DNA from 2 places in the Caballeronia sp. INML1 genome. Region 2 is predicted to be linked to the other one. Evidence: riboswitches for the same ligand, from Rfam matches in the RefSeq annotation. Region 2 holds a riboswitch; the other holds the start of a gene.

Region 1 (7,522 bases), on a different contig from region 2:
TCGCCGCGCCCGCGAACGCGCCGAGCGCTTCGAGCGTGGTATTGCCGACGCCTCGCCGCGGAGTCGTGATCGCGCGAATGAACGCGGGATCGTCGTCGGGATTGGCGATCAGGCGCAGATACGCGATGAGATCCTTGATCTCCGCCTTGTCGAAAAACGACTGCCCGCCCGACAGCACATAAGGAATGCGCTCGCGCCGCAGCACTTGCTCGAAGATGCGCGCCTGAAAATTGCCGCGATAAAGAATCGCGTAGTCGCGGAACTGCGTGCGCCGCTCGAACTTGTGCGCCGATAGCCGGAACACGACGGATTCCGCCTCGTGCTCCTCGTCGTTGCAGCCGGTGACGGTGATCGTGTCGCCCATGCCGTGCTCGGACCACAGTTTCTTTTCGAACAGCTTCGGATTGTTCGCGATGACATTGTTCGCCGCCGTCAGGATGCGCACCGTCGAGCGATAGTTCTGCTCCAGCTTGACGACGTGCAGCTTCGCAAAATCCTTGCCGAGCTGCGCGAGGTTTTCGAGCGTTGCGCCGCGCCAGCCGTAGATGGCCTGATCGTCGTCGCCGACCGCCGTGAACGCCGCGCGCGGGCCGGCGAGCTGCTTCAGCAATTCGTACTGACAGGCGTTGGTGTCCTGATACTCGTCGATCAGCAGATAACGCAGGCGGTTCTGCCACTTGTCGCGCACCTGCTCGTTCTCGGCGAAAAGCTGCGCGGGACGCAGGATCAGATCGTCGAAATCGAGCGCCTGATACGCGTGCAGCGTCGCCGCATAGCTGCGATACACGATCGCTGCCTGGTGCTCGTCGTCGTTGCTCGCGAGCACGGACGCCTGATCCGGCGACACCATCGCGTTCTTCCACAGCGAGATGATCGACTGGATCTTGCGGATCAGCCCCTTGTCGGTCGTGCCGAGTTGTTCCTGGACCATGCCGAAACAGTCGTCCGAATCCATGATCGAGAACTGCGGCTTCAGCCCGACGTGCTCCGCTTCCTGCCGCATGATCTGCACGCCGAGCGAGTGGAAGGTGCAGATCGTCAATTGATTGACGGGAATCTTGCGGCCTTCCTTGCCGGGCGTCGTGAGCGTCTTGCCTTCGAGCAGCTTCGCGGTGCGCTCGCGCATTTCGAGCGCGGCCTTGTTCGTGAACGTGAGCGCGGCGATGTGCTTCGGCTCGAAGCCGCGTCCTTCGATCAGATGCGCGATCTTCTGTGTGATCACGCGCGTCTTGCCGCTGCCCGCGCCGGCGAGCACGAGACAGGGACCATCGAGATAGCGCACGGCTTCGCTTTGCGCGGCGTTGAGACCAGCGGACATCGTATTGGGCTTCTGGAGTTCGGGGCGCGCTTGCTGAAACCCGCGCGCGGAGGAGAGCGCGATGTTAACACGATAGCGGCGGCGCGGTTCCGGCCCTCGTTCGTGCCACAATATCCGATCGAATTTACGACAGGACGATGCCCGCATGAGCACAGCACTGAAAGTCGGCGTGATGGGCTACGGCCTCGCCGGCGCGACATTTCACGCACCCGTCATCGAGCACTGCGGCCGGGCGGAAGTGACGGCCATCGCGACGAGCCAGGCCGAACGCGCGACGGCGGATTATCCGAACGCGCGGATCGTCGCGGACTTCGAGGCGCTGCTCGCCGTCGACGGGCTCGAATGTGTCGTCGTGGCGACGCCGAACGACACGCACTTCGATCTCGCGCATCGCGCGTTGTCGGCGGGCAAGCATGTGGTCGTCGACAAGCCGGTCACGCTTTCCGCGCGCGACGCACGCACGCTCGCCGATCTCGCCGCGCAAGGCGGTCTCGTGTTCGCGCCGTTTCACAACCGCCGCTGGGACGGCGACTTCATGACGGTGCGCGCGCTCGTCGAAAGCGGGCGGCTCGGGCGCATCACGCATTACGAATCGCATTTCGACCGTTTTCGCCCGAAAGTGCCGCAGCGCTGGCGCGAGGAAGCCGAGCGCGGCGGCGGCCTGCTGTTCGATCTGGGGCCGCATCTGATCGATCAGGCGCTGACGCTCTTCGGCGCGCCGCAGACGGTGACGGCGTTCGTGAAGGCGCATCGCGATCACGCGCACGCGCCGGATTACGTGCATCTCGTGCTCGGTTACGACGACAAGGAAGTGATCCTGCACGCCAGCGCGCTCGCGGCGCTGGAACCGCCACGTTTCGCGATCCACGGCACGCGGGGCAGCTATGTGAAAAACGGGCTCGATACGCAGGAAGACCAGTTGCGTTCCGGCATGCGGCCCGGCAATCCGGAGTTTGCGAAGAATCCGCCGGGCGTGCTGCGCGAAGTCGATGGCGATCTCGACCTGCGCCATGAATTCGCCACGAAGGACGGCGCGTATATCGAGTTTTATCGCGCGCTGGCGGCGTCGATTCAGGACGGCAAGCCGTTTCCCATTTCGCCGCAGGACGCGGTCGATACGATGACGATCATCGAACTGGCGATTCAGAGTGACCGGGAAGGGCGGCGCGTGCCGTTTCGGCAACTCGACTGAACATCGTTCAGCGGACGTGTTCGGTGTCCATCGAACGCGCCCGAATCCGTTTGACAAGCCCTATTCGGTCGCGTAAATTCTGCCGCACGCGTCGGGAGAGCGCGTGGTTTCGTTCATGCAGCGAAGACCGCGCCGCCGAAGGGGCATACCCGCAAACTCTCAGGCAAAAGGACCGACGGCGTCGAGGAATTCGTTTCCTCGCACTCTGGAGAGCGGCAGCGGCTTCCTCATGAAGCCAGTTGCCCACCGAAGGGGCGCGCGATGAACCGCAGCACGACCGTGCACGGTTCGCGCAATCTCTCAGGTACCGAGGACAGAGGGGTCACGCATCGCATCCGCTACGGGGCATGAGCCTTGCGCGCTGCTTTCGGCAGCACGAAAAGGCATCGGCCGGGCGAAATGTGCGCGGCGTGGCCTTTTTTGTTTCGCGAACCGAGGCCCCGATGACCGAACTTCAACACACGCCCCTGCACGCCGCCCACCTCGCGCTGAACGCGCGCATGGTCGATTTCGGCGGCTGGGACATGCCCGTCAACTACGGTTCGCAGATCGACGAGCATCGCGCCGTGCGCACCGACGCCGGCATGTTCGACGTGTCGCATATGCGCGTCGTCGATTTCGAGGGCGACGCCGTCCGCGAATTCTTCAGGTACGCCATCGCCAATAACGTCGACAAGCTCACGACGCCCGGCCGTGCGCTCTACTCGTGCCTGCTCAACGGCAACGGCGGCGTGATCGACGATCTGATCGTCTACTACTTTTCCGAAACGAGTTTCCGCGTGGTCGTGAACGCGGGGACGGCGGAAAAGGACATCGCCTGGTTCGGCCAGTTGAATGCCGAAGGCGAATTCAATCTTTCCATCACGCCGCGCCGCGATCTCGCGATCATCGCCGTTCAGGGCCCGACCGCGCGCGAAAAGACCTGGCAAGTGCTGCCGGACACGCGCGCGCAAACTCAGGACATCAAGCCATTCAACGCGGCCGTTTTCCCGTCGACGCAATATGGCGAGCTGATGCTCGCGCGCACCGGCTATACCGGCGAGGACGGCTTCGAGATCGTCGTTCCGGCGACACAAGTCGAAGCGTTGTGGAACGCGCTCGCCGCCGTGGGCGTGAAGCCCGCCGGCCTCGGTGCGCGCGACACGCTGCGTCTCGAAGCCGGCATGAACCTGTACGGTCAGGACATGGACGAGACGGTTTCGCCGCTCGACGCCGGCCTCGCATGGACCGTCGATCTGAAAACGCAGCGCGATTTCGTTGGCCGCAGCGCGCTCGAGGCGCACGGCTCCAAGGCCAATTTCGTCGGGCTCGTGCTGATCAAGGAAAACGGCAAGGCGGGCGGCGTGCTGCGCGCCCATCAGAAAGTCGTCACGCCGCACGGCGACGGCGAGATCACGAGCGGCACCTTTTCGCCGTCGATGCAGGAATCCATCGCCTTCGCGCGCGTGCCGGCGGCTGTCGCCGTCGGAGACACGGTGCAGGTCGTCATCCGCGACAAGCAACTTCCGGCGCGCGTGGTAAAACTTCCGTTCGTGCGCAACGGCAAGGTTCTCGTCGAGCTGTCGTAACGCCGTCGCGCCCGTTTCCTCGAATCAAGAACCTCACGAAAGCACACGCAAGGAGCATCCAATGAGCATCCCGGCCGATCTGAAATACACCGAATCGCACGAATGGGTCCGCACCGAATCCGATGGCACGCTGACCGTCGGCATCACCGATCACGCGCAGGAAGCGCTCGGTGACATCGTCTTCGTCGAGTTGCCCGCGGCGGGCAAGACCGTGACCGCGGGCGATGCGATCGCCGTCATCGAATCGGTGAAAGCGGCATCGGACATCTACGCGCCGGTCTCGGGCGAAATCGTCGCATCGAACGACGCGCTCACGTCGGCGCCCGATCAGGTGAACGGCGCGCCGTACGAAAGCTGGCTCTTCAAGATCAAGCCGGCGGGCGACGCCGGCCTGGACAAGCTGCTCGACGCCGAAGGCTACGGCAAGTCGATCGGCGAATAACTCATCTCAATGACGATTGCGGCTCAACGGTGAGCCGCATCGCAGGAACTCACATGAAGCTCGAACACCCGGATCGCCTGATGAACCGCACTTCCCTGTCACTCGCCGCGCTCGAATGCCACGACGCATTCGTCGAGCGGCACATCGGCCCCGATGAAGCGGACCAGCGCGCGATGCTCGAAGCGCTCGGTTTCGCGTCGCGCGCGGCCTTCATCGACGCGGTGATTCCTGAATCGATCCGCCGCAACGAAACGCTGCCGCTCGGTGCGTTCACGCAGCCGAAGAGCGAAGCGGAAGCGCTCGCGTCGCTGCGCCGGCTGGCGGACGAGAATCTGGTGTTTCGAACCTACATCGGCCAGGGTTACTACGGCACGCACACGCCGGCGGTGATCCTGCGCAACGTGCTCGAAAATCCGGCGTGGTACACGGCTTACACGCCGTATCAGCCGGAGATTTCGCAAGGCCGTCTGGAGGCGCTGCTCAATTTCCAGCAGATGGTGATGGACCTGACCGGCCTCGCGATGGCGAACGCCTCGCTGCTCGACGAAGCCACGGCCGCAGCCGAAGCGATGACGCTCCTGCAGCGCGTCGGCAAGCCGAAATCGAACGTGTTCTACGTCGCCGATGACGTGCTGCCGCAGACCATCGAAGTGGTGAAGACGCGCGCGAAGCCCGCGGGCATCGAAGTGAAGGTCGGCCCGGCCGCGGATGCTGCGAGCGCGAACGCGTTCGGCGTGCTGCTGCAATACCCCGGCGCGAATGGCGATGTGCGCGACTATCGCGCGCTCGCGGAAGCAATCCACGCGGCGGGCGGCCATGTCGTCGCGGCGGCGGATCTGCTCGCGCTGACGCTCATCACGCCGCCGGGCGAATGGGGCGCGGATGTCGCAATCGGCAATACGCAGCGTTTCGGCGTGCCGGTCGGCTTCGGCGGGCCGCATGCGGCGTACATGGCCGTGCGCGACGAATTCAAGCGCCAGATGCCCGGGCGTCTCGTCGGCGTGACCGTCGATGCGCAAGGCAATTCCGCGCTGCGCCTCGCGCTGCAAACGCGTGAACAGCACATTCGCCGCGAAAAGGCGACGTCGAACGTCTGCACGGCGCAAGCGCTGCTCGCGATCATGGCCAGCATGTATGCCGTCTATCATGGCCCGCGCGGCCTGAAGACGATCGCGTTGCGCGTGAACCGCGTGGCGTCCATTTTTGCGGCCGGCGTGAAGAAGCTCGGCTATGCAATCGCCAACGACACGTTCTTCGACACGATCACGATCGACAGCGGCGCGAGCACGACCGCGCTGCATCAGGCTGCGTACGCCGCGCATATCAACCTGCGCCACGTGAGCGCGACGCAAGTCGGCGTATCGCTCGATGAAACCACCACGCGCGACGACCTGCTCAAGCTCTTCGCGCTGTTCGCCGAAGTCGCGGGCAAGACCGAAACGTTCGATATCGACGCGCTCGATCAGGCCGCAGCCGATCCGCTGCCGGCGCAACTGCATCGCACGAGCGCGTACCTCACGCATCCGGTCTTCAATCGCCACCACTCCGAACACGAAATGCTGCGCTATCTGCGCAGCCTCGCCGACAAGGATCTCGCGCTCGACCGCACGATGATCCCGCTCGGCTCCTGCACGATGAAGCTCAACGCGACATCCGAAATGCTGCCCGTCACGTGGCCCGAGTTCGCGCAGATTCACCCGTTTGCGCCCGCCGAGCAAACGGTCGGCTATCGCACGATGATCGATCAGCTCGAACAGATGCTCGTCGCGTGCACGGGTTACGCGGCTGTTTCGCTGCAGCCGAACGCCGGCTCACAAGGCGAATACGCGGGGCTGCTCATCATCCACGCGTATCACGAATCGCGCGGCGAAGGGCATCGCAATGTGTGCCTGATTCCGGCGTCCGCGCACGGCACGAATCCGGCGTCGGCGCAGATGGCGGGCATGCAGGTCGTCGTCGTTGCGTGCGATTCGAACGGCAACGTCGATATCGAAGATCTGAAGGCGAAGGCCGAAAAGCATTCCGCGAATCTCGCGGCGATCATGATCACGTATCCGTCGACGCACGGCGTATTCGAGCGCAACGTCCGCGAGATTTGCGACATCGTGCATTCGCACGGCGGCCAGGTGTATGTCGACGGCGCGAACATGAACGCCATGGTCGGCCTGTGCGCGCCTGGCCAGTTCGGCGGCGACGTGTCGCACCTGAACCTGCACAAGACGTTCTGCATTCCGCACGGCGGCGGCGGGCCGGGTGTCGGTCCGGTTGCAGTCGGCGCGCATCTGGCGAAGTTCCTGCCGAATCAGGCATCCACGGGTTACAAGCGCGACGACGCGGGCATCGGCGCGGTGTCGTCGGCGCCTTACGGCTCGGCCGCGATCCTGCCGATCTCGTGGATGTACATCGCGATGATGGGCGCGCAAGGTCTCACTGCCGCCACCGAAAGCGCGATCCTCGCGGCGAACTATGTCGCCAAGCGTCTCGCGCCGCACTATCCGGTGCTGTACAGCGGCGCGGGCGGACTCGTTGCGCACGAGTGCATTCTCGACGTTCGGCCGATCAAGGAATCGAGCGGCATCTCGGTGGAAGACGTGGCGAAGCGCCTGATCGACTACGGCTTCCACGCGCCGACGATGAGCTTCCCCGTGCCCGGCACGCTCATGGTCGAGCCGACGGAATCGGAATCGAAGGAAGAGCTCGACCGCTTCATCGACGCGATGATCGCGATCCGCGAGGAAATCCGTGCGGTGGAAGAAGGCCGCGCCGATCGCGAGGACAACGTGCTGAAGAACGCGCCGCACACGGCGACGGTCGTCGCGGCGGATGACTGGACGCACACGTACACGCGCGAGGCGGCGGCGTATCCGGTGAAGTCGCTGGTGGCGCGCAAGTACTGGTCGCCGGTCGGACGCGCGGATAACGCGTATGGCGACCGCAATCTGATGTGCTCGTGCGTGCCCGTATCGGAGTACGCGGACGACTAAGGCATCGCGAAGGACCTG
Region 2 (7,522 bases):
AGTACCGCCCCGTGCCTGTCCGCGCCGCAGAACGGGCATACGCTTTCTTCTACGGATGAAAGGCTTTCACATCGGGGGCAGATGACGAGATATAGCGACGAGCAGCCTGCCCGCTGGTCCATTGTCACACTCCATCCGAATCAGTTCGGAAGGCCGATCGACAATCAGCGATCGCCCGGTCGCAAGTAATACATACGAATCACCGTAGCACACCGGGCAACGTTTCGGAAGAACAAACAAACGCATTGGATGCGTTCAATCTTCAGGTGAATAAGGCACTTTGGAAGATGCGTCCGGCTATGCATTCAAATGGGCGACGAGCGCGAGAAGCCGAGTGATTTCGCGCGTTCTGCGTTTCGCGCGACGGTGCGTTGAGGAAGACAAACGGTAGCGCCGGCGCAAAAATTTCAATGTACTGACCATTCAAGCTCTAATCGAGATACCGCGGCTGACCGAGCTTACCCCTTCGCCTCCATCGCCCCGCCACTCGCCAGCGTGCGCGGCAAATGCGGCGCGGTCTGCGCGATATGGTCGAGTTCGTCGCGCACTGCATCGATCACGCGGACATCGTGCATACAAGGGTCCGCTGCATGGATCGCCTCGAGACGCCGCCGCACCGCGCCGTACTGCGCACCCGCACGCCGATGGAGTTCGGCCCGCTCGCTGTAGCGCAGGAACGTCTGCAATGAGGCGAGCACGGCCGCGCTGAGACTCGTCATGCCGATCACGACGCGCACATCCGGCGACATCGCCGTCGCGACGAGCGACAGGAACGCCGACGTGCCCGTCGCCGCCGTGATGCCGATGACACCGAGGCCGAGCCGTCTGCCGCAGCCTGTCAGCCTGTCGGCCATCGTGTAGTGACGAATTTGCGATTCGCGGGCACGCCTGATCCAGGCCAGCACGAGCGCCGGCGTGTCGCGAGGCGGATCGTACGAGTCAGCCGTGCCGGTTCGTTGCGGTTGAAGGTGCAAGTCGGTCATGTTCTAAACGTTGTATGAACAGACTTCATCTTCTCCGCAAGCACGGACAGATCATGTCCCGATCAGCGCGGCGCCTGGATCACCTTCCAGCCGTTGCCGGCGGGATCGCGGAATCCTGCATCGACGCTGCCGAAGCGATCGACCGGCTCCTGCGTGAACTCCACGCCGCTCGCCTTCAACCGCTCGTAGGTGGCGCGGCAATCCGCGACGGACAGCACGAGCGGCGGCATCGCGCCCTTCGCGACCATCGCGCGCAAAGTGAGCGCGGTGGCGTCGTCGTGAATGGGCGGGCCGGGCGCGAACAGGCCGAGCTGAAACGACGGTTGATCCGGATGCTGCACGGTGAGCCATCGGTACGTGCCGTTGCGCACGTCGGTTTGAACGCGGAATCCGAGCTTGTCGACGTAGAACGCGAGCGCTTCGTCCTGATCGTCGACATAGATGCCCACCACGCTGATGCCCTGGTTCATGCGACCTCCTTCGTTGAAGATGGCCGCACTGTACCGTTCGCCCCGCGCCGCCGCTTCTCCAAAACTGCGATCGTGAGATCGGGGCGCTGCGCCGCCTTCAGCACGCAGGCGGGCACGCGCTCGAGCGCGGGAACGTCTGCGCGGGATTCGATGCGCATCGCGCCCGGACTGTGACCGGTGATATCGCGAAAGATGCGGCCGAAGGTGCCGAGGCTCTCCCACCCGGTGACGAAGGCGATGTCCGTGACGGAAAGATCGGTGTCGCGCAACAGCGTGACGGCCTGCTCGATGCGCCGCGTCAGCAGATAGCGATGCGGCGGAATCCCGAACGCCCGCTTGAACGAGCGCGCGAAATGCGCTTCGGAAACGCCGCTGACTTCGGCGAGGCGCCTGACCGGCCAGTCTTCATGCGACGACGCATCCATGCGGTCCTTGGCGCGCAAGAGGCGCCGCAGCAGCGCCGGGTCTTGCGAGTCGTCGGCGCTGTCGTGGTCGCGAGATGGCATGGCGTTCAGGGCGCGGAAAGTGAGCGGAAAGTGAGCGGCTAGTGTAGCCCGCGCGCGCAATCTTCCGCCGCAAAAGAAAAACGTCGTGCGGACGGAATCCGCACGACGCGAAGTCGCTCACTCCCTGGAGGGAAAAGAGCTGGAGGGGATGGAAAGCATCGTAGCGCGCGTCAGCAAATCGCCAAGCGCCGGAAAGCGGGCGATTCTCGGCCTACTTCGCCGAATCGAATCAATCTCATCAAAGCAACGGCAGCGTGAGCCGGATGTGGTCCGCAAATGCCGCCGTCAGCAGCGAAGGCCGGTCCCGCGCGAACTTCAGCGATATGCCCACGCCCGGCAACGCAGGCAGGCCGGGGTCGGCATTCAGCACGCAGAGGTCCGCGGGCACCGCCGTCTGCGTGATGACCGCGAAGGCCTGCCCGGAGCGCACGAGCGCGGTGAGACCCGCGAGGCTGCTGCTCGCGTACGCGATGCGATACGCCTTGCCCGTGCGCTGCAACGCCTCACACGCGGCAATGTGATCGAGCGTATCCGGATCGGAGAGCGCGAGCGGCAACGGGTCGTAGTGCGCCGAATCCATGCCCGGACAGCCGATCCAGACAAGCTGCTCGCGCCGGATCACGTCGTCGCCGGGGCTGTCTTCGGGCAGCGAGAGCATCGCGAGATCGAGCGCCCGCTTCTTCAACTGCTCGGCGAGCCGGGGCGTCGGGCCGCACACGACTTCCACCAGCGCATGGGGATGCTGGCTCGAAAACTGCCGCAACAAGGCCGGCAGAAAAACGGCGGCGTAGTCGTCCGGACAGCCGAAACGGATGCTGCCCGACAGCCCCTTGCCGCATAAATCGGCCATCGCCTCGTCGTGCAGCCGCAGGATGCGCTGCGCGTGAACGAGCAGACGCTCGCCGGGATTCGTCAACACGACGCCTCGGCCAGTGCGCTGAAAGAGCGGCTGATCGACGATCTCTTCCAGCCGCTTCATCTGCTGACTGAGCGCGGACTGCGTCCGGCCGATCCGCTCCGCCGCGCGGCTCAGCGCCCGCACTTCCGCGATGACGGCAAACGATCGCAGCAATTCGATCTCGAGCGAAAGACTCAAGGTATTAGCGCCTCTTCTATCTTGCATTAGAACTATTCGATTCTATAAAACCAGAGCGCCGACTACACTGCAAATTCCCTTCACCTTTCGAGAGGAGAAGCAAGGTGTCCCGGAACGACGACGCAATTTTTTGGCAGAACGCCAGACAGCACCTCATCCGCTACGGCGGCACATTCGAGCCGATGATCATCGAGCGCGCCCAGGGCAGCTTCGTCTACGACGCCGACGGCCGCGCGATCCTCGATTTCACGTCGGGACAGATGAGTGCCGTGCTGGGGCACAGTCACCCTGAAATCGTGTCGGTGATCAGCGAATATGCGGGCAAGCTGGACCATCTCTTCAGCGGGATGCTGTCGCGTCCCGTGGTCGATCTCGCGACGCGTCTCGCCGATATCACGCCCGCCGGGCTCGATCGCGCGCTTCTGCTCAGCACGGGCGCGGAGTCGAACGAGGCGGCGATCCGCATGGCGAAGCTCGTCACGGGGCGGTACGAAATCGTCGGCTTCGCGCAGTCGTGGCACGGCATGACGGGCCATGCCGCGTCGGCCACGTACAGCGCCGGGCGCAAGGGCGTCGGTCCGGCGGCGGTCGGCTCGTTTGCGATTCCCGCGCCGTTTCCGTATCGCCCGCGCTTCGAGCGCAACGGTCACTACGACTGGCTCGCGGAACTCGACTACGCGTTCGATCTCGTCGATCGTCAGTCGAGCGGCAATCTCGCGGCGTTCATTGCGGAGCCGATCCTGAGCTCGGGCGGCATCATCGAATTGCCGGAAGGCTACATGGCGGCGCTGAAGCGCAAGTGCGAGGCGCGCGGCATGCTGCTGATTCTCGATGAAGCGCAAACCGGCATCGGCCGCACGGGCACGATGTTCGCGTGCCAGCGCGACGGCGTCACGCCCGACATCCTCACACTATCGAAAACGCTGGGCGCGGGTTTGCCGCTCGCGGCCACCATCACTTCGGCGGCGATCGAAGAAAGAGCGCACGAACTCGGCTATCTGTTTTACACGACGCACGTGTCCGATCCGCTGCCGGCTGCCGTCGGCTTGCGCGTGCTGGACGTGGTCGAGCGCGATGGGCTCGTCGCGCGCGCGAACGTGATGAGCGCGCGGCTCAGACGCGGGCTGCTCGATCTGATGGAGCGCTTCGACTGCATCGGCGATGTGCGCGGACGCGGTCTGCTGCTGGGTGTGGAGATCGTCAGGGATCGCCGCACGAAGGAGCCCGCCGATGGACTCGGCGCGAAGATCACGCGCGAGTGCATGAAGCTCGGGTTGAGCATGAACATCGTGCAGTTGCCTGGCATGGGCGGGGTGTTTCGTATCGCGCCGCCGCTTACCGTGAGCGAGGAAGAGATCGATCTCGGGATTGATTTGCTCGGCAAGGCTATCGAGCGTTCGCTGTAGGTTTTGCCGGATCCCGGCGAAAGCCCGATTAACAAAAGCTCCAAGCACGCCCTGGACGTAGCGTCAACGATGCGCGCCCGCCGCCGCGCGCTCGATCGCGGCGATATCGATCTTCTTCATCGTCATCATCGCGTCCATCGCGCGTCGCGCGGCTTCGCGATCGGGGCCGCTGAAAATCTCGAGCATCCGCTTCGGCGTGATCTGCCATGAAAAACCCCAGCGATCCTTGCACCAGCCGCACCGACTTTCCTCGCCCCCATTGCCGACGATCGCGTTCCAGTAGCGATCGGTCTCTTCCGCGCTGCCGGTATGCACCATGAAGCTCACCGCTTCGTTCGGCTTGAAGTTCGGGCCGCCGTTCAGTCCGAGGAAGCGCTGGCCGAGCACGGTGAACTCGACGGTCAACTCCGGCCCCTGCCCCACGCCCGGCTTCGCGGACGCATGGCCCGCGCCGACGCGGCTATCGGGAAAGGTGGCGGCGTAGAACTCCGCCGCTTCACGGGCATTACCGTCGAACCAAAGGCAATTGACGAGTTCGGCCATTTCGCGCTCCTTCGGACAGTGAACAGTGCGCCGACGATATCACGCCGGCGTATCCATCCTCACCCGCGACGACGCGCCAACGTGCACGCGCTTCGAAGGCAAACGCTGCAACACCGCCTCCGCAACGATCTCCGCCGTCGCGGCCGACAAGGTCCAGCCGAGATGCCCGTGCCCGGTGTTATAGAACACGCCCGGACGCCTGCCCTGCCCGACTTTCGGCAGCATGCCGGGCAACATCGGGCGCAGGCCGCTCCACGGAATCACGCGCGCGGTCGACACATCGGGGAAATGACGCCGCGTCCATTCGACGAGCGGCGCGATGCGGTCCGCGCGGATATCGCGATTGAAGCCGTTCAGCTCCGCCGTGCCCGCGACGCGGAAACGGTCCGCGCCGAGCCGGCTCGTGACGATTTTCGCGCGGTCGTCGAGCAGGCTGACCCACGGCGCGCGATCGCGGCTCTTCGCATCGTCGAGACAGACGGTGATCGAATAGCCCTTGACCGGATAGACGTTGAGATGATCGCCCGCCATCGATGCAAACGCCCGGCTGCCCACGCCCGCGCAGATCACGATGCCATCGAACTGGAGCGCCTGCGCCTCGCCCGCATGCTCGACGGTCAGCGTGAGCCGCCCCGCCTGTTCGTCGATGGATGTCACCGACGTGTCGTAGCGGAACTCGACGCCGTGCCGCGCGCATGCATCGGCGAGTCCGCGCGTGAACTTGTGGATGTCGCCGGTGGAATCCGACGGCGTGAAGAAGCCGCCATGAAACGAGCCGCGCAAGGCCGGTTCGATCGATGCGATCTCTTCCGGCGCGACCGGGTGACGGTCGAGGCCCGCATCGCGCAGGATTTCGTTGACCCTCGATGCGGCGTCGAACTCCTTGCGGGTCGCGTAGAAATGCAGAATGCCGCGCCGTTCGAGATCGAAATCGATGTTCTCGTCCCGCGCGATGCGAAACAGATGCTCGCGCGCCGCGATCGCAAGGCGCACCGTCTCGGCGGCATTCGCACGATAGTTCGGAATCTGACGCAGGAACTCGCCGATCCAGCTGTACTTGTGCCAGCCCGGCCGCGGATTCATCAGGAGGGGCGCGTCGCGCGTGAACATCCACTTGAGCCCTTTCAGCACGGTGGAACGGCTATTCCACACTTCGGCGTTGCTCGCCGAGAGTTGCCCGCCATTGGCGAAGGACGTTTCCATCGCCGCATAGCGATGACGCTCGAGAACGGTGACGCGAAAGCCGCGCTGCGCAAGGGCGTAAGCGGTCGTGACGCCGGTGATCCCGGCGCCGATGATGGCGATTCGTGACATGACATGATCCAGATTGATTGAGCATCGCCGGCTTTGGCCACATGCCGCAGCCGGCACCGATGCCCCATCTGTCCATGTACCTGAGAGTTTCGCCCGCGGGCCGCCCGACATTCGCGTCGGCAGCCGGGGCTCCCCTTCGGTGGGCGCGTTCAGGCGCCGCTCTCCAGATGTTCCGGCGCGCACGGTCCTTTTGCCTGAGAGTTTCCGGGGCGGTTGCTCCGTCGGCGTCGTCGCGGGGGACGAGCTCTTCCGTGGCGCGTTGTCGAACTTTTTGACAATACCGGTACAAAACTGACGTGGCAAGCCCCCGTCACGTTGACAGACCGCCGCGCTCGCCGTCAGACTCCCGTCGTTCGTTCTTTCGCAGCTCAAAAATGCCGTCTTCCCAATTGTCCGTCTACTTTTTCGCGCAGGCCGCGGTGATCGTGCTCGCGAGCCAGCTTGTCGGCAGGCTTGCGCAGCGCGTCGGCCAGCCGCAAGTGGTCGGTGAAATGATCGCGGGCGTGCTGCTCGGGCCGTCGCTCTTCGGAATGCTTCTCCCGCACTGGCAGCAGGCGCTCTTTCCCAAGCCGACGATGGGCATGCTCTACGTCGCGGCGCAGCTCGGCGTCGGGCTCTACATGTTCCTCGTCGGCACGGAGTTTCGCGCGGACCATTTCCGCGCCCGCGCAAGAAGCGCGATGAGCGTGTCGCTTGCCGGCATCGTGGCGCCGTTCGCGCTCGCGTTCGCGCTCACGCCGTGGCTGCACACGATCCCCGGTCTCTTCGCGGAGAAGGTGCGGCTCTACGAGGCGTCGCTCTTCCTCGGCGCGGCGATCGCGATCACCGCGTTTCCGATGCTCGCGCGCATCATCCACGAACGGGGGCTTGCCGGCACATCGCTCGGCACGCTCGCGCTGACCGCGGGCGCATTCGACGACGCCGCCGCGTGGTGCATCCTCGCGATCGTGCTCGCGAGCTTCGGCGGCTCGTGGATGGGCGCCTACGCGGCGATCGGCGGCGGCGCGGCCTTCGCGCTCTTCATGATCTTCGCCGGCGGGAAGCTGCTGCGCCGGCTCGCGGCCGGATTGAATCCGCACGCACCGCTGCCCACGAGCGTGCTCGCCACCGTGATGGTGCTGTTCTCGCTCTGCGCATTCGCGATGGACGCAATCGGCATCCATGCCGTGTTCGGCGGCTTCCTGCTCGGCGTGGCGCTGCCGCG

Evidence for each region. Region 2 has a riboswitch for glycine ahead of NCR38_RS30355 (D-amino acid dehydrogenase). Riboswitches for the same ligand answer to the same signal wherever they lie in the genome.
Region 1: linked by a shared signal. The riboswitch ahead of gcvT (glycine cleavage system aminomethyltransferase GcvT) and the one ahead of NCR38_RS30355 (D-amino acid dehydrogenase) in region 2 are both predicted to bind glycine.

The regions. Positions count from the first base shown of each region.
Region 1 is NZ_JALQDT010000043.1:18,862-26,383, reverse strand. Features, by position in the region: gene NCR38_RS13185 (UvrD-helicase domain-containing protein) at 1-1,318, opposite strand, end outside; gene NCR38_RS13180 (oxidoreductase) at 1,464-2,510, shown strand; glycine riboswitch at 2,593-2,695, shown strand; glycine riboswitch at 2,706-2,837, shown strand; gene gcvT (glycine cleavage system aminomethyltransferase GcvT) at 2,954-4,078, shown strand; gene gcvH (glycine cleavage system protein GcvH) at 4,140-4,520, shown strand; gene gcvP (aminomethyl-transferring glycine dehydrogenase) at 4,574-7,504, shown strand.
Region 2 is NZ_JALQDT010000076.1:27,273-34,794, reverse strand. Features, by position in the region: gene NCR38_RS30385 (SLATT domain-containing protein) at 459-983, opposite strand; gene NCR38_RS30380 (VOC family protein) at 1,046-1,453, opposite strand; gene NCR38_RS30375 (helix-turn-helix domain-containing protein) at 1,450-1,959, opposite strand; gene NCR38_RS30370 (LysR family transcriptional regulator) at 2,198-3,082, opposite strand; gene NCR38_RS30365 (aspartate aminotransferase family protein) at 3,160-4,461, shown strand; gene NCR38_RS30360 (VOC family protein) at 4,525-5,004, opposite strand; gene NCR38_RS30355 (D-amino acid dehydrogenase) at 5,044-6,318, opposite strand; glycine riboswitch at 6,384-6,488, opposite strand; glycine riboswitch at 6,499-6,572, opposite strand; gene NCR38_RS30350 (cation:proton antiporter) at 6,693-7,522, shown strand, end outside.